Regions from separate parts of the Margalitia sp. FSL K6-0131 genome, predicted to be linked through region 3. Evidence: a T-box and tRNA genes for the amino acid it is inferred to sense, from the RefSeq annotation. Region 3 holds a T-box; the other regions hold tRNA genes.
What was found. The T-box of region 3 lies ahead of proS (proline--tRNA ligase). A T-box ahead of a tRNA ligase gene usually reads a tRNA of that ligase, here a tRNA-Pro.
Positions count from the first base shown of each region.

Region 1 (6,996 bases), 4.8 Mb from region 3:
CAGATCGTTACGCCTTTCGTGCGGGTCAGAACTTACCTGACAAGGAATTTCGCTACCTTAGGACCGTTATAGTTACGGCCGCCGTTTACTGGGGCTTCAATTCAGAGCTTCGCTTACGCTAACCCCTCCTCTTAACCTTCCAGCACCGGGCAGGCGTCAGCCCCTATACTTCGCCTTGCGGCTTCGCAGAGACCTGTGTTTTTGCTAAACAGTCGCCTGGGCCTATTCACTGCGGCTCTCTCGGGCTTGCACCCTACCAGAGCACCCCTTCTCCCGAAGTTACGGGGTCATTTTGCCGAGTTCCTTAACGAGAGTTCTCTCGCTCACCTTAGGATTCTCTCCTCGCCTACCTGTGTCGGTTTGCGGTACGGGCACCTTTCACCTCACTAGAGGATTTTCTTGGCAGTGTGGAATCAGGAACTTCGGTACTATATTTCCCTCGCTATCACAGCTCCGCCTTCACGGTTACGGGATTTGCCTCGTAACCAGCCTAACTGCTTAGACGCACATAACCAGCAGTGCGCTTACCCTATCCTCCTGCGTCCCCCCATCGTTCAAACGGTGAAGAGGTGGTACAGGAATATCAACCTGTTGTCCATCGCCTACGCCTTTCGGCCTCGGCTTAGGTCCCGACTAACCCTGAGCGGACGAGCCTTCCTCAGGAAACCTTAGGCATTCGGTGGAAGGGATTCTCACCCTTCTTTCGCTACTCATACCGGCATTCTCACTTCTAAGCGCTCCACTAGTCCTTCCGGTCTAGCTTCACCGCCCTTAGAACGCTCTCCTACCACGGACACCTGTCAGGTGTCCATCCACAGCTTCGGTGATACGTTTAGCCCCGGTACATTTTCGGCGCAGAGTCACTCGACCAGTGAGCTATTACGCACTCTTTAAATGGTGGCTGCTTCTAAGCCAACATCCTGGTTGTCTAAGCAACTCCACATCCTTTTCCACTTAACGTATACTTTGGGACCTTAGCTGGTGGTCTGGGCTGTTTCCCTTTTGACTACGGATCTTATCACTCGCAGTCTGACTCCCAAGCATAAGTATTTGGCATTCGGAGTTTGTCTGAATTCGGTAACCCGATGAGGGCCCCTAGTCCAAACAGTGCTCTACCTCCAATACTCTTCATCTTGAGGCTAGCCCTAAAGCTATTTCGGAGAGAACCAGCTATCTCCAAGTTCGATTGGAATTTCTCCGCTACCCACACCTCATCCCCGCACTTTTCAACGTGCGTGGGTTCGGGCCTCCAGTAAGTGTTACCTTACCTTCACCCTGGACATGGGTAGATCACCTGGTTTCGGGTCTACGACCTCATACTTATTCGCCCTATTCAGACTCGCTTTCGCTGCGGCTCCGCTTCATCAGCTTAACCTTGCATGAAATCGTAACTCGCCGGTTCATTCTACAAAAGGCACGCTATCACCCATTAACGGGCTCTAACTACTTGTAGGCACACGGTTTCAGGTTCTCTTTCACTCCCCTCCCGGGGTGCTTTTCACCTTTCCCTCACGGTACTGGTTCACTATCGGTCACTAGGGAGTATTTAGCCTTGGGAGATGGTCCTCCCTGCTTCCGACGGGATTTCACGTGTCCCGCCGTACTCAGGATCCACTCTGGAGGGAACGAAGTTTCAACTACAGGGTTGTTACCTTCTTTGACGGGCCTTTCCAGACCTCTTCATCTACTCCGTTCCTTTGTAACTCCGTATAGAGTGTCCTACAACCCCAAGAGGCAAGCCTCTTGGTTTGGGCTTCTTCCGTTTCGCTCGCCGCTACTCAGGAAATCGCGTTTGCTTTCTCTTCCTCCGGGTACTTAGATGTTTCAGTTCCCCGGGTCTGCCTTCATTACCCTATGTATTCAGGTAAAGATACTGCTCCATTACGAGCAGTGGGTTCCCCCATTCGGAAATCTCCGGATCAAAGCTTGCTTACAGCTCCCCGAAGCATATCGGTGTTAGTCCCGTCCTTCATCGGCTCCTAGTGCCAAGGCATCCACCGTGCGCCCTTACTAACTTAACCTATAAGGTTATTACTACTTTAAATTGGATGAAATCCATAAAGTGGCGATTCTCGGTTTTACTTGGTTTCTTCTATCAGTATCTAGTTTTCAAGGAACAAGGCTACTGACTTCAATCACATCATGATTAAACGTCAGAGAATTTGCTACATGCTGACTTGCTCCGAGGTGAACCTAATCATCCTCGAATATGCTTTGCCGCAGGAGCAAAAAACTTTGTTAGAATTAGAAAAAGTTTCTTAATAGTTTCTAATTTATAACAATATATTTGAAAGGATTGACCTTTCAAAACTGAACAGAACTTATAAACGTCTTCTTGTAACCACGTAAGTGGTTTTCCATTATCCTTAGAAAGGAGGTGATCCAGCCGCACCTTCCGATACGGCTACCTTGTTACGACTTCACCCCAATCATCTGTCCCACCTTCGGCGGCTGGCTCCAAAAGGTTACCTCACCGACTTCGGGTGTTACAAACTCTCGTGGTGTGACGGGCGGTGTGTACAAGGCCCGGGAACGTATTCACCGCGGCATGCTGATCCGCGATTACTAGCGATTCCGGCTTCATGCAGGCGAGTTGCAGCCTGCAATCCGAACTGAGAATGGTTTTATGGGATTGGCTTAACCTCGCGGTCTCGCAGCCCTTTGTACCATCCATTGTAGCACGTGTGTAGCCCAGGTCATAAGGGGCATGATGATTTGACGTCATCCCCACCTTCCTCCGGTTTGTCACCGGCAGTCACCTTAGAGTGCCCAACTGAATGCTGGCAACTAAGGTCAAGGGTTGCGCTCGTTGCGGGACTTAACCCAACATCTCACGACACGAGCTGACGACAACCATGCACCACCTGTCACTCTGTCCCCCGAAGGGGAACGCCCTATCTCTAGGGTTGTCAGAGGATGTCAAGACCTGGTAAGGTTCTTCGCGTTGCTTCGAATTAAACCACATGCTCCACCGCTTGTGCGGGCCCCCGTCAATTCCTTTGAGTTTCAGCCTTGCGGCCGTACTCCCCAGGCGGAGTGCTTAATGCGTTAGCTGCAGCACTAAAGGGCGGAAACCCTCTAACACTTAGCACTCATCGTTTACGGCGTGGACTACCAGGGTATCTAATCCTGTTCGCTCCCCACGCTTTCGCGCCTCAGCGTCAGTTACAGACCAGAGAGTCGCCTTCGCCACTGGTGTTCCTCCACATCTCTACGCATTTCACCGCTACACGTGGAATTCCACTCTCCTCTTCTGCACTCAAGTCTCCCAGTTTCCAATGACCCTCCACGGTTGAGCCGTGGGCTTTCACATCAGACTTAAGAAACCGCCTGCGCGCGCTTTACGCCCAATAATTCCGGACAACGCTTGCCACCTACGTATTACCGCGGCTGCTGGCACGTAGTTAGCCGTGGCTTTCTGGTTAGGTACCGTCAAGGTACCGCCCTATTCGAACGATACTTGTTCTTCCCTAACAACAGAGTTTTACGATCCGAAAACCTTCATCACTCACGCGGCGTTGCTCCGTCAGACTTTCGTCCATTGCGGAAGATTCCCTACTGCTGCCTCCCGTAGGAGTCTGGGCCGTGTCTCAGTCCCAGTGTGGCCGATCACCCTCTCAGGTCGGCTACGCATCGTCGCCTTGGTGAGCCGTTACCTCACCAACTAGCTAATGCGCCGCGGGTCCATCTGTAAGTGATAGCCGAAGCCATCTTTCAATCTTTCCTCATGCGAGGAAAGAAGTTATCCGGTATTAGCCCCGGTTTCCCGGAGTTATCCCAGTCTTACAGGCAGGTTACCCACGTGTTACTCACCCGTCCGCCGCTAACTTTTAAAAGCAAGCTTTTAAAAGTCCGCTCGACTTGCATGTATTAGGCACGCCGCCAGCGTTCGTCCTGAGCCAGGATCAAACTCTCCAAAAAAGTGTTTGATATAGCTCATTATTTAAAACATTGACGTTTCGTTCTGTTCAGTTTTCAAAGATCAATTATTTGCCGCTTCTTGTGAAGCAACTTTTATAGTTTATCATCTCCAGAAGAAGATGTCAACAACTTTTTAAAATCTTTTTTTGGAGCGGGTGATGGGAATCGAACCCACGACAACAGCTTGGAAGGCTGTAGTTTTACCACTAAACTACACCCGCATATTTAAATTTCATAATGGTCGGGAAGACAGGATTCGAACCTGCGACCCCATGGTCCCAAACCATGTGCTCTACCAAGCTGAGCTACTTCCCGATTGAAGTAAGTATACAAAACAATAATATACTCGCTTGAATAGTTTTTTTATGGCGCGCCCAAGAGGAGTCGAACCCCTAACCTTTTGATCCGTAGTCAAACGCTCTATCCAATTGAGCTATGGGCGCATTATAGTGAAATTATTTATAGAAAGTTAATTTGCTGTGCAAAAAACTTTGGTGCGGCCGAGAGGACTTGAACCTCCACGGGGTTGCCCCCACTAGGCCCTCAACCTAGCGCGTCTGCCATTCCGCCACGACCGCATTTATTAAAAGTGACAAAAAACATTATAACAAACAGCTAGATAAATTTCAATAGTAAATTTTGGTGCGGGTGAAGGGAGTCGAACCCCCACGCCTTGCGGCGCCAGATCCTAAGTCTGGTGCGTCTGCCAATTCCGCCACACCCGCGTTACAGAAAGAAAATCCACGTTAAAATGGTGAGCCATGAAGGACTCGAACCTTCGACCCTCTGATTAAAAGTCAGATGCTCTACCGACTGAGCTAATGGCTCGTTAAAGTTTTCAAAAATAAAAAAATGGCTGGGCTAGCTGGATTCGAACCAGCGAATGACGGAGTCAAAGTCCGTTGCCTTACCACTTGGCTATAGCCCAATATTGATTTTAAAAGAAAGGAAATTCATCATAGCATATACTAAAACAAATTTCAAACCCCATTAAAAATGGCGGTCTGGACGGGACTCGAACCCGCGACCTCCTGCGTGACAGGCAGGCATTCTAACCAGCTGAACTACCAGACCAATATTATGAATTTCTAATGACCCGTACGGGATTCGAACCCGTGTTACCGCCGTGAAAGGGCGGTGTCTTAACCGCTTGACCAACGGGCCATAACAACTAATGAATTATGGCGGAGAAGGAGGGATTTGAACCCTCGCGCCGCTTACGCGACCTACACCCTTAGCAGGGGCGCCTCTTCAGCCACTTGAGTACTTCCCCATATTGGCTCCGCAGGTAGGATTCGAACCTACGACCGATCGGTTAACAGCCGATAGCTCTACCACTGAGCTACTGCGGAATATTATTTCAATCTCGACTCTTAAAATTATAATGAGGAACAGGCCATGTGTCAACCCAATTTCAAAAAAACTTTTTTACGACACTATTATTTTGCTTTATTTAGCTTTCCTCCGCATTTTCCACATACATAACGAGTCGTATCCACTTTTCTCTTTCTTTTATACAGGGTTTTACAGTTCGTACATTCATACAAATGAAGAACAGTCACTCTTTTTGTTTTTACATTTTTAAGAGGCGTACAAAATCTCGAACCTCCAACTTGTTTTAACAATGCCTTAAAATCATAATCCTTATGCTGATAGCCTCTTCCTTCTATATGAAGATGATAATGACATAATTCATGCTTAATGATTGCAATGAGTTCCGTCATTCCATGCTCCTCAAAATACTTATAATTAAGCTCAATATTATGGCTCTTCAATAAATAGCGTCCACCAGTTGTTCGCAATCTCGGATTGAATAACGCATAATGTTTAAATGGCTTTCCAAAAAAAGTGATTGAAATATCCTCAACAAGTTTTTGAAGCTTTAGATTGTCCAATCTTAAACTCCCCTTTTTAAACAACTCAAAATGAACATGACAACCCATTATAACATATACTAGGTATTAACCTACTTATCAATCAAGGAGGTTTCGATATGCCAATCTGGTTTCAGAATCAAATGCGAAGGGCGTTTAATGAAAAAAATCGATATCAAATTAAACTATTAAATCAATGCTGGTTTTTTTACACAAACCAGAACAATGAAAAATCCAATTGATATTTCATGGTCTTACCGATCTATCTATATAATATTAGAGGACAGAGAATCCGTTATTTTGATAAAATGACCTCAATTTCATGACTAAGCGGACAGAGGTTCCGTTATTCGCGAAAAAACACATTGAAATTACTGATATTTTGCTAAATAACGGAACTTGTGTCCGCAAATCGAAGGAAACAACCCATTTTCTCGCAGATAACGGAACCTCTGTCCGCTAAATTCAAAAAACGACCAAACATGTACGCGTTTCGGTCGTTTTTTTTCACACAATGTTCTCCAAAGTAACAGACCTATTGCAGTCTTACTTATTTTTTCAGCATTGTAAGGGATAATCTTCCTTTTTGAGTATCAACGTTTTCAACCCACACAGTAACAATATCCCCAACAGATACAACATCAAGCGGATGTTTGACAAATTGATTGCTTAATTTTGAAATGTGGACTAGTCCATCTTCTTTTACTCCTACATCCACAAATGCTCCAAAGTCAACAACATTTCTTACTGTACCTTGCATTTCCATTCCAGGCTTTAAGTCTTCTAGTTTTAAAATATCTTTCTTCAATAGTGGTTTAGGTAATTCATCCCTCGGGTCACGTCCCGGTTTATTTAATGCATCTATAATATCTCGTAAGGTAAGCTCTCCTATTCCTAATTCATTCGAAATCTCTTGAATAGACAGAGCTTCAATTGCAGCCTTTAATTTTTCAGAACCAATATCTGCAGTGGTAAAATTCAACTTTTTCAACAATGCTTTTACTTCTTCATATCTTTCAGGGTGAATAGAGGTTTTATCAAGCGGCTCGTCCCCATCTGTTACCCTCAGAAACCCGATACATTGCTCATACGTTTTTGCTCCTAAACGAGGAATGTCCTTTAATTGCCTTCGATTAACGAACCGACCACTCTCATTCCGAACTTTAACAATGTTTCCAGCTACAGTTTTACTTAAACCAGC
Region 1 covers NZ_JBBOZS010000001.1:5,178,562-5,185,557, forward strand. The annotation lists rRNA gene NSQ59_RS25325 (23S ribosomal RNA) at 1-2,021, opposite strand, end outside; rRNA gene NSQ59_RS25330 (16S ribosomal RNA) at 2,371-3,921, opposite strand; tRNA gene NSQ59_RS25335 (tRNA-Gly) at 4,069-4,142, opposite strand; tRNA gene NSQ59_RS25340 (tRNA-Pro) at 4,160-4,236, opposite strand; tRNA gene NSQ59_RS25345 (tRNA-Arg) at 4,288-4,364, opposite strand; tRNA gene NSQ59_RS25350 (tRNA-Leu) at 4,414-4,499, opposite strand; tRNA gene NSQ59_RS25355 (tRNA-Leu) at 4,562-4,646, opposite strand; tRNA gene NSQ59_RS25360 (tRNA-Lys) at 4,674-4,749, opposite strand; tRNA gene NSQ59_RS25365 (tRNA-Gln) at 4,775-4,849, opposite strand; tRNA gene NSQ59_RS25370 (tRNA-Asp) at 4,919-4,995, opposite strand; tRNA gene NSQ59_RS25375 (tRNA-Glu) at 5,014-5,085, opposite strand; tRNA gene NSQ59_RS25380 (tRNA-Ser) at 5,104-5,194, opposite strand; tRNA gene NSQ59_RS25385 (tRNA-Asn) at 5,199-5,273, opposite strand; gene NSQ59_RS25390 (SprT family protein) at 5,361-5,816, opposite strand; gene cmpA (cortex morphogenetic protein CmpA) at 5,915-6,037, shown strand; gene NSQ59_RS25400 (Tex family protein) at 6,346-6,996, opposite strand, start outside.
Region 1: it encodes a tRNA-Pro, which carries the amino acid that the T-box ahead of proS (proline--tRNA ligase) is inferred to sense. The anticodon was not compared.

Region 2 (6,996 bases), 1.3 Mb from region 3:
CAATTGATCGAAGAAAAACTTATCGATCAAGAAGCGGTTTTTATCGATGGTACAAAGATTGAAGCGAATGCGAATAAATTTACGTTTGTCTGGAAGAAATCGATGGAGAAATATCATCAAAGTTTAATTGAAAAGTCAAACCAGCTATACAATGAACTACTTGAAAACGAAATTATACCTGAAATAGAACGTGAAAGCGATGAACAGTTGTCATTGGAAGAACTCTCTCAATTGGTTCAAAAAGTGGACGATGTGGTAACTGAGTATGATAAACAAATAGAAGCATCATCAGACGTTCCAGAACGAAAAGCTTTAAGAAATGAACGCAAATACCCAAAACAAGTGCGAAAACAGTTGATTGATTTTGTCCTGCGAAAACAGAAATACCAACAAGACTTTGAAATCTTTGGCACGCGTAATAGCTATTCTAAAACAGATCCAGATGCGACATTTATGCGAATGAAAGATGATTATATGCAAAACGGCCAATTGAAAGCTGGTTACAATGTACAAATCGCAACGGAGGGCCAATACGCGCTTGCCTATAGTTTATTTTCAAACCCAACAGATACGCGTACGTTAATTCCATTTTTAGATGAGATCGAGCAGCATTATTTCGAGTTACCGAAGCACATTGTCGCAGATGCAGGTTACGGTAGTGAACAAAACTTTAATGATATCCTTTTAAACAGAAAACGAGAAGCACTTATTACGTATAATATGTATTTGAAGGAACAAAAGAAAAAGTACAAACAAAACACTTTTAATCCCGACAACTGGAAGTATGATCAAGAAACAGATACCTATACATGCCCTAATCAGAAACGTCTTGAATATCAATATTATTCAGTCCGTAATGACCGTACAGGTTTCCAACGGAAGTTCAAAATCTACGAGTGCGAAGACTGTTCGGGATGCCCATTCCGTTCATCCTGTACCAAAGCAAAAGAAGGCAACAATCGAAAACTAATGGTGAATGAAAAATGGGAACAGCAAAAAGAATATGTAAGAGCGAAGCTTTCAGAAGAGAAAACGAGTGCCATCTATCGAAAACGCAAAATCGATGTGGAACCAGTTTTTGGATTCTTGAAGGCTAATTTGCGTTTCACTCGATTTTCTGTACGAGGAAAATCGAAGGTAGAAAACGAAATGGGCCTCGCGTTAATGGCAGTGAATTTAAGAAAATTCACTACCAACAACTAAGGTAATAGAAAATTTAAACGCAAAAATAGAGAAAGGTGAATTTGAGTTCCCTCAAATTCACCTTTCTCACTATTTGAAGCTAGTTATGTCCCAGCCTCTTTTTTCACTCTATTAAACTATGACCCGTACGGGATTCGAACCCGTGTTACCGCCGTGAAAGGGCGGTGTCTTAACCGCTTGACCAACGGGCCAAGGTGAAAATATGGCGGAGAAGGAGGGATTTGAACCCTCGCGCCGCTTACGCGACCTACACCCTTAGCAGGGGCGCCTCTTCAGCCACTTGAGTACTTCCCCAAAAAAAATGGCTCCGCAGGTAGGATTCGAACCTACGACCGATCGGTTAACAGCCGATAGCTCTACCACTGAGCTACTGCGGAACAATAATTGAAAGTTATTTTGCTATTGCAAAAAATTCTGGTGGGCCTAAATGGACTTGAACCATCGACCTCACGCTTATCAGGCGTGCGCTCTAACCAGCTGAGCTATAGGCCCATTTACTATGGAGCGGGTGATGGGAATCGAACCCACGACAACAGCTTGGAAGGCTGTAGTTTTACCACTAAACTACACCCGCGTAAAATATGGGGCGACTAGTGGGAATCGAACCCACGAATGTCGGAGCCACAATCCGATGCGTTAACCACTTCGCCATAGCCGCCATTACAAATAAATATTATTAAAAGATGGATGGTGGCTCGGGACGGAATCGAACCGCCGACACAAGGATTTTCAGTCCTTTGCTCTACCGACTGAGCTACCGAGCCATAATTGTATAAAATTCCTAAAAATAATTTGCAGTCGCTTCGTCCCAATCTCAGAAAGCTTTGCAAGTAGCAGCTCGATTGGTACGCTGGTAGTAACGCTACGAAGATCATTCATCGTGCTCTACCGACTGAGCTACCGAGCCATAATTACTTATTTTTAAAATAAATGGCGGTCCGGACGGGACTCGAACCCGCGACCTCCTGCGTGACAGGCAGGCATTCTAACCAGCTGAACTACCGGACCAGGTTTTTTCAAGAATTGAAAATAAACTTTCTTATAATCTTCCTTGAAAATAACTTACCTTAATTGCGGGGGCAGGATTTGAACCTGCGACCTTCGGGTTATGAGCCCGACGAGCTACCGGACTGCTCCACCCCGCGACGATATTATAAAACCATTTTATTTAATTATGGCGGAGGAAGAGGGATTCGAACCCCCGCGCGGTTTAACCCGCCTGTCGGTTTTCAAGACCGATCCCTTCAGCCAGACTTGGGTATTCCTCCGAATGATTATGGTGGACCTTGTAGGACTCGAACCTACGACCGGACGGTTATGAGCCGTCTGCTCTAACCAGCTGAGCTAAAGGTCCATTTTATGGTAGCGGCGGAGGGGATCGAACCCACGACCTCACGGGTATGAACCGTACGCTCTAGCCAGCTGAGCTACGCCGCCATAAAATACTATATTATTGGTGGAGCCTAGCGGGATCGAACCGCTGACCTCCTGCGTGCAAAGCAGGCGCTCTCCCAGCTGAGCTAAGGCCCCATTTTTTTAAGTGGTCGGGAAGACAGGATTCGAACCTGCGACCCCATGGTCCCAAACCATGTGCTCTACCAAGCTGAGCTACTTCCCGTTTGTATTGATAATGGCGCGCCCAAGAGGAGTCGAACCCCTAACCTTTTGATCCGTAGTCAAACGCTCTATCCAATTGAGCTATGGGCGCATATTATGGTAGTTTATTTTGCTTTGCAAAAAAACTTGGTGCCGAGGACCGGAATCGAACCGGTACGGTAGTCACCTACCGCAGGATTTTAAGTCCTGTGCGTCTGCCAGTTCCGCCACCCCGGCAAAGGGTATTTGGAGCGGAAGACGGGATTCGAACCCGCGACCCCCACCTTGGCAAGGTGGTGTTCTACCACTGAACTACTTCCGCGCAGAAATTTTTATCAATGCGGGTGAAGGGAGTCGAACCCCCACGCCTTGCGGCGCCAGATCCTAAGTCTGGTGCGTCTGCCAATTCCGCCACACCCGCGTTATGAAAATTTATTTACTTTAAAATGGTGAGCCATGAAGGACTCGAACCTTCGACCCTCTGATTAAAAGTCAGATGCTCTACCGACTGAGCTAATGGCTCGTATTAAATGGTGCCGGCCAGAGGACTTGAACCCCCAACCTACTGATTACGATTCAGTTGCTCTACCAATTGAGCTAGGCCGGCATTTCAAGCATTCATTTTGCAATTAAATGACTTAAAATATCTGGTCCAACTAAATAATCAAAGCAGTTAACTTTCATTATTGTAGCCGGGCCGGCTTTATCTGAAATCTTTTATCATCAATAATATGGTGGAGGATGACGGGATCGAACCGCCGACCCCCTGCTTGTAAGGCAGGTGCTCTCCCAGCTGAGCTAATCCTCCATTATGTAAGCCTGGCAACGTCCTACTCTTGCAGGGGGAGAGCCCCCAACTACCATCGGCGCTGAGAAGCTTAACTTCCGTGTTCGGGATGGGAACGGGTGTGACCTTCTCGCCATAATTACCAGACTATATGAGGTTTGTTCCCTCAAAACTAAATACTGCAGAAGAAGAAGTAAAACTGAGTTTCGCTTTTTTCAATCCAGCTCCAGCGCCTATCGGCTAGTGAATTTCTCCGTCTCCTCCCTACGATAAGTCAACATCAGTTCGTGAACTACCTCACTGTGTTTCCTTTATCTCAGTCGAAGACTACGAAATTCATACGCCGATGAGCAAGGCGCTTCCGCTTTATATTTTGGTTAAGTCCTCGATCGATTAGTATTCGTCAGCTCCATGTGTCGCCACACTTCCACCTCGAACCTATCAACCTGATCATCTTTCAGGGATCTTACTAGCTTGCGCTATGGGAAATCTCATCTTGAGGGGGGCTTCATGCTTAGATGCTTTCAGCACTTATCCCTTCCGCACATAGCTACCCAGCGATGCCTTTGGCAAGACAACTGGTACACCAGCGGTGCGTCCATCCCGGTCCTCTCGTACTAAGGACAGCTCCTCTCAAATTTCCTACGCCCACGACGGATAGGGACCGAACTGTCTCACGACGTTCTGAACCCAGCTCGCGTACCGCTTTAATGGGCGAACAGCCCAACCCTTGGGACCGACTACAGCCCCAGGATGCGATGAGCCGACATCGAGGTGCCAAACCTCCCCGTCGATGTGGACTCTTGGGGGAGATAAGCCTGTTATCCCCGGGGTAGCTTTTATCCGTTGAGCGATGGCCCTTCCATGCGGAACCACCGGATCACTAAGCCCGACTTTCGTCCCTGCTCGACTTGTAGGTCTCGCAGTCAAGCTCCCTTGTGCCTTTACACTCTACGAATGATTTCCAACCATTCTGAGGGAACCTTTGGGCGCCTCCGTTACTCTTTAGGAGGCGACCGCCCCAGTCAAACTGCCTGCCTGACACTGTCTCCCACCCCGATCAGGGGTGCGGGTTAGAATTTCAATACAGCCAGGGTAGTATCCCACCGACGCCTCCACCGAAGCTGGCGCTCCGGCTTCAAAGGCTCCTACCTATCCTGTACAAGCTGTACCAAAATTCAATATCAGGCTGCAGTAAAGCTCCACGGGGTCTTTCCGTCCTGTCGCGGGTAACCTGCATCTTCACAGGTACTATAATTTCACCGAGTCTCTCGTTGAGACAGTGCCCAGATCGTTACGCCTTTCGTGCGGGTCAGAACTTACCTGACAAGGAATTTCGCTACCTTAGGACCGTTATAGTTACGGCCGCCGTTTACTGGGGCTTCAATTCAGAGCTTCGCTTACGCTAACCCCTCCTCTTAACCTTCCAGCACCGGGCAGGCGTCAGCCCCTATACTTCGCCTTGCGGCTTCGCAGAGACCTGTGTTTTTGCTAAACAGTCGCCTGGGCCTATTCACTGCGGCTCTCTCGGGCTTGCACCCTACCAGAGCACCCCTTCTCCCGAAGTTACGGGGTCATTTTGCCGAGTTCCTTAACGAGAGTTCTCTCGCTCACCTTAGGATTCTCTCCTCGCCTACCTGTGTCGGTTTGCGGTACGGGCACCTTTCACCTCACTAGAGGATTTTCTTGGCAGTGTGGAATCAGGAACTTCGGTACTATATTTCCCTCGCTATCACAGCTCCGCCTTCACGGTTACGGGATTTGCCTCGTAACCAGCCTAACTGCTTAGACGCACATAACCAGCAGTGCGCTTACCCTATCCTCCTGCGTCCCCCCATCGTTCAAACGGTGAAGAGGTGGTACAGGAATATCAACCTGTTGTCCATCGCCTACGCCTTTCGGCCTCGGCTTAGGTCCCGACTAACCCTGAGCGGACGAGCCTTCCTCAGGAAACCTTAGGCATTCGGTGGAAGGGATTCTCACCCTTCTTTCGCTACTCATACCGGCATTCTCACTTCTAAGCGCTCCACTAGTCCTTCCGGTCTAGCTTCACCGCCCTTAGAACGCTCTCCTACCACGGACACCTGTCAGGTGTCCATCCACAGCTTCGGTGATACGTTTAGCCCCGGTACATTTTCGGCGCAGAGTCACTCGACCAGTGAGCTATTACGCACTCTTTAAATGGTGGCTGCTTCTAAGCCAACATCCTGGTTGTCTAAGCAACTCCACATCCTTTTCCACTTAACGTATACTTTGGGACCTTAGCTGGTGGTCTGGGCTGTTTCCCTTTTGACTACGGATCTTATCACTCGCAGTCTGACTCCCAAGCATAAGTATTTGGCATTCGGAGTTTGTCTGAATTCGGTAACCCGATGAGGGCCCCTAGTCCAAACAGTGCTCTACCTCCAATACTCTTCATCTTGAGGCTAGCCCTAAAGCTATTTCGGAGAGAACCAGCTATCTCCAAGTTCGATTGGAATTTCTCCGCTACCCACACCTCATCCCCGCACTTTTCAACGTGCGTGGGTTCGGGCCTCCAGTAAGTGTTACCTTACCTTCACCCTGGACATGGGTAGATCACCTGGTTTCGGGTCTACGACCTCATACTTATTCGCCCTATTCAGACTCGCTTTCGCTGCGGCTCCGCTTCATCAGCTTAACCTTGCATGAAATCGTAACTCGCCGGTTCATTCTACAAAAGGCACGCTATCACCCATTAACGGGCTCTAACTACTTGTAGGCACACGGTTTCAGGTTCTCTTTCACTCCCCTCCCGGGGTGCTTTTCACCTTTCCCTCACGGTACTGGTTCACTATCGGTCACTAGGGAGTATTTAGCCTTGGGAGATGGTCCTCCCTGCTTCCGACGGGATTTCACGTGTCCCGCCGTACTCAGGATCCACTCTGGAGGGAACGAAGTTTCAACTACAGGGTTGTTACCTTCTTTGACGGGCCTTTCCAGACCTCTTCATCTACTCCGTTCCTTTGTAACTCCGTATAGAGTGTCCTACAACCCCAAGAGGCAAGCCTCTTGGTTTGGGCTTCTTCCGTTTCGCTCGCCGCTACTCAGGAAATCGCGTTTGCTTTCTCTTCCTCCGGGTACTTAGATGTTTCAGTTCCCCGGGTCTGCCTTCATTACCCTATGTATTCAGGTAAAGATACTGCTCCATTACGAGCAGTGGGTTCCCCCATTCGGAAATCTCCGGATCAAAGCTTGCTTACAGCTCCCCGAAGCATATCGGTGTTAGTCCCGTCCTTCATCGGCTCCTAGTGCCAAGGCATCCACCGTGCGCCCTTACTAACTTAACCTATAAGGTTATTACTACTTTAAATTGGATTAAATCCATAAAGTGGCGATTCTCGGTTTTACTTGGTTTCTTCTATCAGTATCTAGTTTTCAAGGAACAAGGC
Region 2 covers NZ_JBBOZS010000001.1:1,728,582-1,735,577, reverse strand. The annotation lists gene NSQ59_RS08435 (IS1182 family transposase) at 1-1,203, shown strand, start outside; tRNA gene NSQ59_RS08430 (tRNA-Glu) at 1,323-1,394, opposite strand; tRNA gene NSQ59_RS08425 (tRNA-Ser) at 1,407-1,497, opposite strand; tRNA gene NSQ59_RS08420 (tRNA-Asn) at 1,506-1,580, opposite strand; tRNA gene NSQ59_RS08415 (tRNA-Ile) at 1,619-1,695, opposite strand; tRNA gene NSQ59_RS08410 (tRNA-Gly) at 1,704-1,777, opposite strand; tRNA gene NSQ59_RS08405 (tRNA-His) at 1,786-1,861, opposite strand; tRNA gene NSQ59_RS08400 (tRNA-Phe) at 1,892-1,967, opposite strand; tRNA gene NSQ59_RS08395 (tRNA-Asp) at 2,135-2,211, opposite strand; tRNA gene NSQ59_RS08390 (tRNA-Met) at 2,275-2,348, opposite strand; tRNA gene NSQ59_RS08385 (tRNA-Ser) at 2,379-2,471, opposite strand; tRNA gene NSQ59_RS08380 (tRNA-Ile) at 2,481-2,557, opposite strand; tRNA gene NSQ59_RS08375 (tRNA-Met) at 2,564-2,640, opposite strand; tRNA gene NSQ59_RS08370 (tRNA-Ala) at 2,658-2,733, opposite strand; tRNA gene NSQ59_RS08365 (tRNA-Pro) at 2,745-2,821, opposite strand; tRNA gene NSQ59_RS08360 (tRNA-Arg) at 2,835-2,911, opposite strand; tRNA gene NSQ59_RS08355 (tRNA-Leu) at 2,948-3,036, opposite strand; tRNA gene NSQ59_RS08350 (tRNA-Gly) at 3,047-3,121, opposite strand; tRNA gene NSQ59_RS08345 (tRNA-Leu) at 3,139-3,220, opposite strand; tRNA gene NSQ59_RS08340 (tRNA-Lys) at 3,247-3,322, opposite strand; tRNA gene NSQ59_RS08335 (tRNA-Thr) at 3,331-3,406, opposite strand; tRNA gene NSQ59_RS08330 (tRNA-Val) at 3,532-3,607, opposite strand; rRNA gene rrf (5S ribosomal RNA) at 3,617-3,733, opposite strand; rRNA gene NSQ59_RS08320 (23S ribosomal RNA) at 3,960-6,894, opposite strand.
Region 2: it encodes a tRNA-Pro, which carries the amino acid that the T-box ahead of proS (proline--tRNA ligase) is inferred to sense. The anticodon was not compared.

Region 3 (6,996 bases):
GAATACCGACTTCCTCCGCAACTTTGGTAAATTTCCCCTTTAAGAACCTCATTTGTGGTCCAATTAATAAGACATCCGCTTTTTTTATATCCTCAAAAGCTTTGTCTTGGGCAACAGCCCAAATTTCCGTTTCAATTCCCTTTTCAGCCGCTGCTTCTTTCATTTTTGATACTAATAAACTTGTTGACATACCGGATGAACACGCTAACAAAATTCTTTTCATGATGATTTCCTCCTAAATAGTTAGTCATTTATAATTGAAATTAAGAATTATCTGATAGTCCTATAGTAGTATATAAGCGTTTACAATAACACATATTGTTTTTCCGTTAGGTAACGGAAATCCGTGCATAAAGGAACTTCATTCCTATATTTCAATCACAACTTGACCAATTTTTCATTCCTGAATTGTGAGAAATGAAAAATAAAAAAAGCTCTCACAAACTGTGAGAACCCTTGAAGTTGAAGTCCTTTTCTTGTCATCAATACTTGTAGACCGTACCTGTAAACACTCTTTTTTGACTCAAACAGACTCGAGATGCTCAAATGAATTTAAACTTCCATCTTATCTACAAATTTTCTTAGCATTAGTTATGATTGTTGTTCTTCCTGATTATAATAATCAACTCCATACATTGCACCTTCACTTAACATTTGATGATCTTCAAAATCATAAGGGTCTGAATGTCCCACCTTTGTTAATGAAGATTTTTTATGTTTCATTTTTGTAATCCAGGAGTCTGCTTTTACCTTTGCATTTTGAAGCATTACACGTGCCTTTTGACGATTATTCTTGGAGGACAAATACGAGATCCCTGCTATACCAATACCCGCCAGAACCGCTTTGTTGATACTGCTAATTTTCGTCATAATATCTTCCTCCTTGTCCATTTTCTTTTATTTACCCCGTTTTTCCACGAATCATGCAGAAATTCACAAAAAAGTTCAATTAAACTTACTTACTTTTAGTAAGCAGTAAAAAGGTGTATAATAGGAAATAAGGTTTAATCAATGGATTATCCTTTTAGGAGGTGTAACAAGGATGGAAGGATTTAGTCTATGTCCTAAATTTGAAAAGGCATTTCAGTTATTGGGCAAACGATGGGTCGGTGTAATTATTCGCGTGCTCATTGAAAGACCAAAAAGATTTAATGAAATTGCTGATCAAATTCCACATATAAGCCAAAAAATGCTTTCAGACCGTCTTAAAGAATTGGAAGCAGAAGATATAGTCGTTCGGGAGGTTTATCCGGAAACCCCAGTTCGGATCGAATATCGTTTAACAGACAAAGGTCATGCTATTATGCCTGTCTTAGATGAAGTACAGCATTGGGCGGATAAATGGATATGTGTTGAATAGGTGGAACCCTTTTTGAAGGGTTCTTTTTTTATTTTTGATTCTGATGTTTGCGAATTCTTAATTTTATAAATTAACTTAATATATTTTAGTTATTGACTAACTATTTGTAAGTAACTATAATAAAAACTGTTAAATGAATTTGAACATTTAAGGAGGAAAATATAGATGAGTGCTTTAGCGAGTTTAGGTTTACTATTAATTCGAGTTATTTTAGGTGCATCCTTTGCAGCACATGGCTCCCAAAAATTATTTGGATGGTTTGGCGGCCATGGTCTTGCAGGTACAGGCGGTTTTTTTGAGTCCATTGGAATCACACCCGGAAAAACGATGGCATTTCTTGCTGGTTTAGGCGAACTAGTTGGCGGATTGCTTTTTGCTTTTGGTTTATTGACTCCAATTGGAGCTATTTTAATTGCCCTCACAATGATTGTAGCTATCGCAAAGGTACATGGCCCAAATGGCTGGATTAAACCAAATGGATATGAATACAATTTATTATTAATCGTTGTAGCTATTGGTGTTGCGTTAGTTGGACCTGGGACATACGCAATTGATGCGTTAATATTTTAATGACTGAAACCTCTCTAATTTGCAGAGAGGTTTTTTGTCCTTTTATTTTAAAATTAAAACTTTAGAATCATCCCGATAGTTCTTTCATATATTAAATGGGGTTTGAAAATATACAGAAAAATAGGGGGTTTTTTCGTGGGGGTAACAATAAAGAAATCTAATCTTCTTGCAGTAATCTTAGCCGTTTTTATTTTTGCTGCAACAATGTTACTAGTGCCTTTTTCGAAGGCATCTGCGTCAATTAATTACGGGGAAGAAGTAACTGCAGTCGCTCAGCTTTATAATGGGGCAAAATTTAAATATGGAGGAACTACTCCTAAAGGTTTTGATGCAAGTGGTTTTACCAAGTTTGTATAAAAAGATGCAGCAACAGAAATGGTCATTCCACGCACCAGTGCTGACCAATATAAAATCGGCAAACCCGTGAAGCTAAAAGAGTTACAACAAGGTGATCTTGTTTTCTATGCAACTGGTGAAAAGAAAGGCAAGGTTTCCTTCGTATCCATCTACATTGGAGATGGAAAATTCATCGGTGCAACATCTAAAGGTGTTAAAGTAGTGAAAATGTCTGATAAATATTGGAAAGCTCGCTTTATTGGTGCAAAAAGAATTGTAAAATAAAAGTGGGTGTCAGGCACCAGATTAGAACGATTATAATCTGGTGCCTGACACCCTTTCATTATTGTTTTAGTATGCTTTTGCCCAGTAAACAAGGTGCTTAGCTTCTTCCCCACAGCATACACATTTATCGGCGAGATGCTCTTGTTCGAATGGCATACAGCGGGAAGTTGCAGCAGTTTCTTCTTTGATGAAGTTTTCGCACGCTTCGCTTCCACACCACATAGCTTTAATAAAGCCTGGATTTTCAACTAAATTCGTTTTAAATTCATCCATGTTGTAAGCAATAGATGTTTTTTCTTCACGGTGCTTTTTCGCTTTTTCGAATAAATTGTTTTGAATTTCTTCAAGCAACGCTGGAATTTTTGTTTCTAGTTCATTGATTGGTACAATGATTTTTTCACTTGTATCACGTCTTGCCAATACAACTTGACCTTTTTCAATATCCTTAGGTCCAATTTCTAAACGGACAGGGATACCTTTCATTTCATACTCATTGAACTTCCAGCCCGGCATTTTATCGCTTGCATCAATATCAACACGAGCAACTTTGCTCAATTGGTCTTTCAATTCATATGCCTTATCTAAGACGCCTTCTTTATGCTGTGCGATTGGCACGATCATTACTTGTTTTGGTGCAATTCTTGGTGGTACAACAAGACCGCGGTTATCCCCATGAACCATGATTAATGCGCCGATTAGTCGAGTTGTAATACCCCAGGATGTTTGATTTACCGTTTGGAGCTTGCCATCTTTATCTGTGAACTGGATGCCAAATGCTTCTGCAAATCCTGTTCCTAAATGATGGGATGTCCCTGATTGAAGTGCTTTTCCATCATGCATTAGGCTTTCAATGGTTAAAGTAAACTTTGCACCAGCAAATTTTTCTTTCTCCGTTTTTTGCCCTTTCAATACCGGTACAGCCAGATAGTTTTCTACAACCTCTGCATATACCTCTAGCATTTTGCGAGTTTCCTCTGCTGCTTCTTCTTCTGTAGCATGACATGTATGTCCTTCTTGCCATAAAAATTCTAGCGAGCGCAAGAATGGTCTTGTTGTTTTTTCCCAACGAACAACATTTGCCCATTGATTATAAAGCTTTGGCAGGTCACGGTAAGAATGAATAATATTTGCATAATGTTCTCCAAATAAAACTTCGGAAGTAGGTCGAACTACTAGAGGCTCTGCTAATTCTTCTGATCCGCCATGTGTTACCAATGCAACTTCTGGAGCAAATCCTTCAATATGATCTTTTTCTTTTTGAAGCAAGCTCTGAGGAATTAGTAATGGCATATAAACATTCTCATGCCCTGTCTCTTTAATTCTACGGTCCAAAACGCTTTGGATATTTTCCCAAATCGCATATCCGTAAGGGCGAATAATCATGGACCCTCTTACAGATGAGTAATCTACTAAATCAGCCTTTTTGACAACATCTGTATACCATTGTGCGAAGTCGTCTTCCATTGCCGTGATTTCTTCAACAAATTTTTTATCCTTTGCCACGTCATTTCTTCCTTTCGAATTTAATATAAACGCAAAAAAGCCTCGAGTCCAAAAAGGGACCGAGGCCTGGTGGTACCACCCTTATTTACAGCTAAAGAGAAGCTGTACACTTTGCTTGATAACGGATATTTCCGCATGTATCTTAGTTTAAATCGATACAGAACTCCAAGGCAGGTTCAAATGCAGTCTTTAGAAATCTTTCACCAATTGATTTCCTCTCTATAAAAGACGAAAAACATTTTACTAATCCTTTTCAACGTTTCATTATAATTTTTTATTAATATATTCATTTTTTTGGCAAATGTCAAGTTGTAATTTTATTATACAATATAAACTTTAAAGCATATCACCTGTATAGAAAGAACTCGCAAGTTGGTTAAAGTCATAATCTCTCAGTTCTTCAAGTGTAATATTGGCATGTGCACCTTCATGCACCATTAGATTACTGTTTTCACCAACATGTATTAAAATTACAGGCTTCCCAGTAGCAAAAGCATAACCGAGTTCCCAGGCTGTTCCACTGTCTGAATAGTTACCATGGTAGATACCTACAACTATTTCAGACCACTTAATATATTTAATGTCTTTCATAAATGTTTCAATGGACCATTGACGTGAACCAACCTCAACTTGTTTGTCAATTGGATTTCGGAACGGTGAGAACACTTGCAATCCCTTTTCTGCTAAAATTGCCTCAACCTGCTCCAAATATTCCATCTCTTTTTCATTAAAAAATGGACTAGCTAAATAGACTCTTTTCACTTTTCGCCCCCCTGTAGTTCCCTGAGATTATATTACCTTAAATTACATATAAATAATTGTTTTTCCAAGTTGAATTATTTCTAACCTAATTTACTTTAAGCGGATTATCTCGTTTGGTCTTAAAATAAAGTCGTAATACGTTTATTATGAACTGTTCAAAAGGTATCTTTTAAAATTATTTTCCGAGAATATTTTCTAATGCATCATTTAAATTTGAATATTGAAAGGTGTAGCCATGCTTCCTCGCAAGTTCCGGTAGAACACGCTGTCCCTTTAATATCATATCACTCATTTCACCCAACCCAAGTTTCATAGCAACGCTTGGAACAGGCAGCCAGTGCGGGCGACTTAAAACCTTACTAATTGTCTGACCGAATTCCTTCATTCGTACAGGATTAGGTGCCGTAATATTCATAGGGCTATTAATATTAGGATGAGTAATTGCATAAGCGATCATTTGCACCGCATCATCAACATGTACCCAGGAAATCCATTGTTTTCCGTTTCCCATCGTACCACCAACACCTAATTTGTAGGGTAGGACCACTAATGGCAATGCTCCCCCATCTCCAAGAATGACACCAAATCTTGTGAAAACCGTTCGAACATTTAACTCTTTCACCTTCCCCGCTTCCCTTTCCCACTCTTTTACAACGCTGGCTAAAAAATCATTTGCATCGCTCCGGCTATTTTCTGTGTAAGTTTCCGTTTCCGACATCCCATAATAGCCAACTGCCGAAGCATTAATGAGAACCTGTGGCTTTTTTTCCAGATTGGCAATAATCCTATAAATTTCTTTTGTTGTATTTAATCTACTGGAGAGAATTCTTTCCTTCTTCGCTTTTGTCCATCGGGAACCACTTATGGATTCACCCGCTAAATGAATGATGGCGTCTACACCTTTAAGCTCCGCTTCCGGATGATTGCCTTTATTCATCCACTCGACCATTTTTACACCTTCTAGTTTTTGGTGCCCATCTAAGCTTCTTGTTAAGATGGTCACCTGATGTCCATTATTTATAAGATATATTTGCAGTCTTTTTCCTAAAAACCCGCTTCCGCCTGAAATAACGATATGCATATGACACCTCGTAATGTTTATTTCTGTTAAAAATAATAAAAGCAGACAATCCATCAGATGTCTACTTTTATGAGTAAGAATATTACATTGAAACCCCGCCTGAGGCAGCAGTATTTTTCACTTTTCCTGATTTTGCACTATTCCTTCTGTTTGTATCTAATCGTTTTTCAAGCCTCCTAGCAACTAGCGATAAGGCATAATTTACGACAAAATACATAAGGATTGCCAAAATAATACTCGGGATAACGTAGTTAACATTTCCACTATATATACCCTTCACATTATGCAGAAGCTCCGGCAAGGCGATAATGATAGCAAGGGAAGTGTCTTTTAGAAGTGAAATAAATTGACTCACTAACGGAGGGATCATTCGCTTAAGCGCTTGCGGCAAAATAATGAACCTCATTGTTTGAATGTATGTTAGCCCCGAAGAGCGAGCCGCTTCAATTTGACCTTTTTCGATAGAATTTAGACCACTTCGGACAATTTCACAAATCATCGCTGATTCAAAAATCGTTAACGCAACAATGGCGGCTGACTTAATTTCAAATTTGATTCCGATTTCCGGCAAGGCAAAATAAACAAAAAAGATGATTAGCAGAAGTGGGAGATTTCGGATAATCTCTACCACTAATAAGACGATATGTGATACGACGGGAATTTTGGAATAACGTAAAATCCCTAATAAACTTCCTATCGCAAAGCTTAATATAATAGAAATAAAAGCAACCTCTAATGTAACAGCGAACCCTTTCAACATATACAGCAGATTTCCTGCTTGATAAGCACCTGCAAAATCCATTTTTTCACTCCTCCCTAGTAGGCATTAGCCATTCTTTTCTCTAAATAATTGACAAGGAGGCTTAATGGGATTGTAATAACTAGATAAAACATTGCCACAAAAATATATGTATCAAATGTTACATATGTTTTTTCATGGACGGCATCAGCAAAATACATAAGGTCCATCCCCGCAATCATTGCCATGATGGAAGAATTTTTCACCAGATTCAAAAATTGATTGCCAATCGGCGGAATAACAATTTTAATAGCTTGCGGCAAAATAATCATTCTCATTGCTTGCGTATACGTTAATCCC
Region 3 covers NZ_JBBOZS010000001.1:417,573-424,568, reverse strand. The annotation lists gene NSQ59_RS02180 (PTS sugar transporter subunit IIB) at 1-223, opposite strand, end outside; gene NSQ59_RS02175 (hypothetical protein) at 592-870, opposite strand; gene NSQ59_RS02170 (winged helix-turn-helix transcriptional regulator) at 1,043-1,360, shown strand; gene NSQ59_RS02165 (DoxX family protein) at 1,526-1,930, shown strand; gene NSQ59_RS02160 (hypothetical protein) at 2,066-2,287, shown strand; gene NSQ59_RS02155 (C40 family peptidase) at 2,306-2,551, shown strand; gene proS (proline--tRNA ligase) at 2,618-4,015, opposite strand; T-box leader at 4,106-4,320, opposite strand; gene NSQ59_RS02145 (nucleoside 2-deoxyribosyltransferase) at 4,391-4,816, opposite strand; gene NSQ59_RS02140 (TIGR01777 family oxidoreductase) at 4,992-5,897, opposite strand; gene NSQ59_RS02135 (amino acid ABC transporter permease) at 5,980-6,699, opposite strand; gene NSQ59_RS02130 (amino acid ABC transporter permease) at 6,714-6,996, opposite strand, start outside.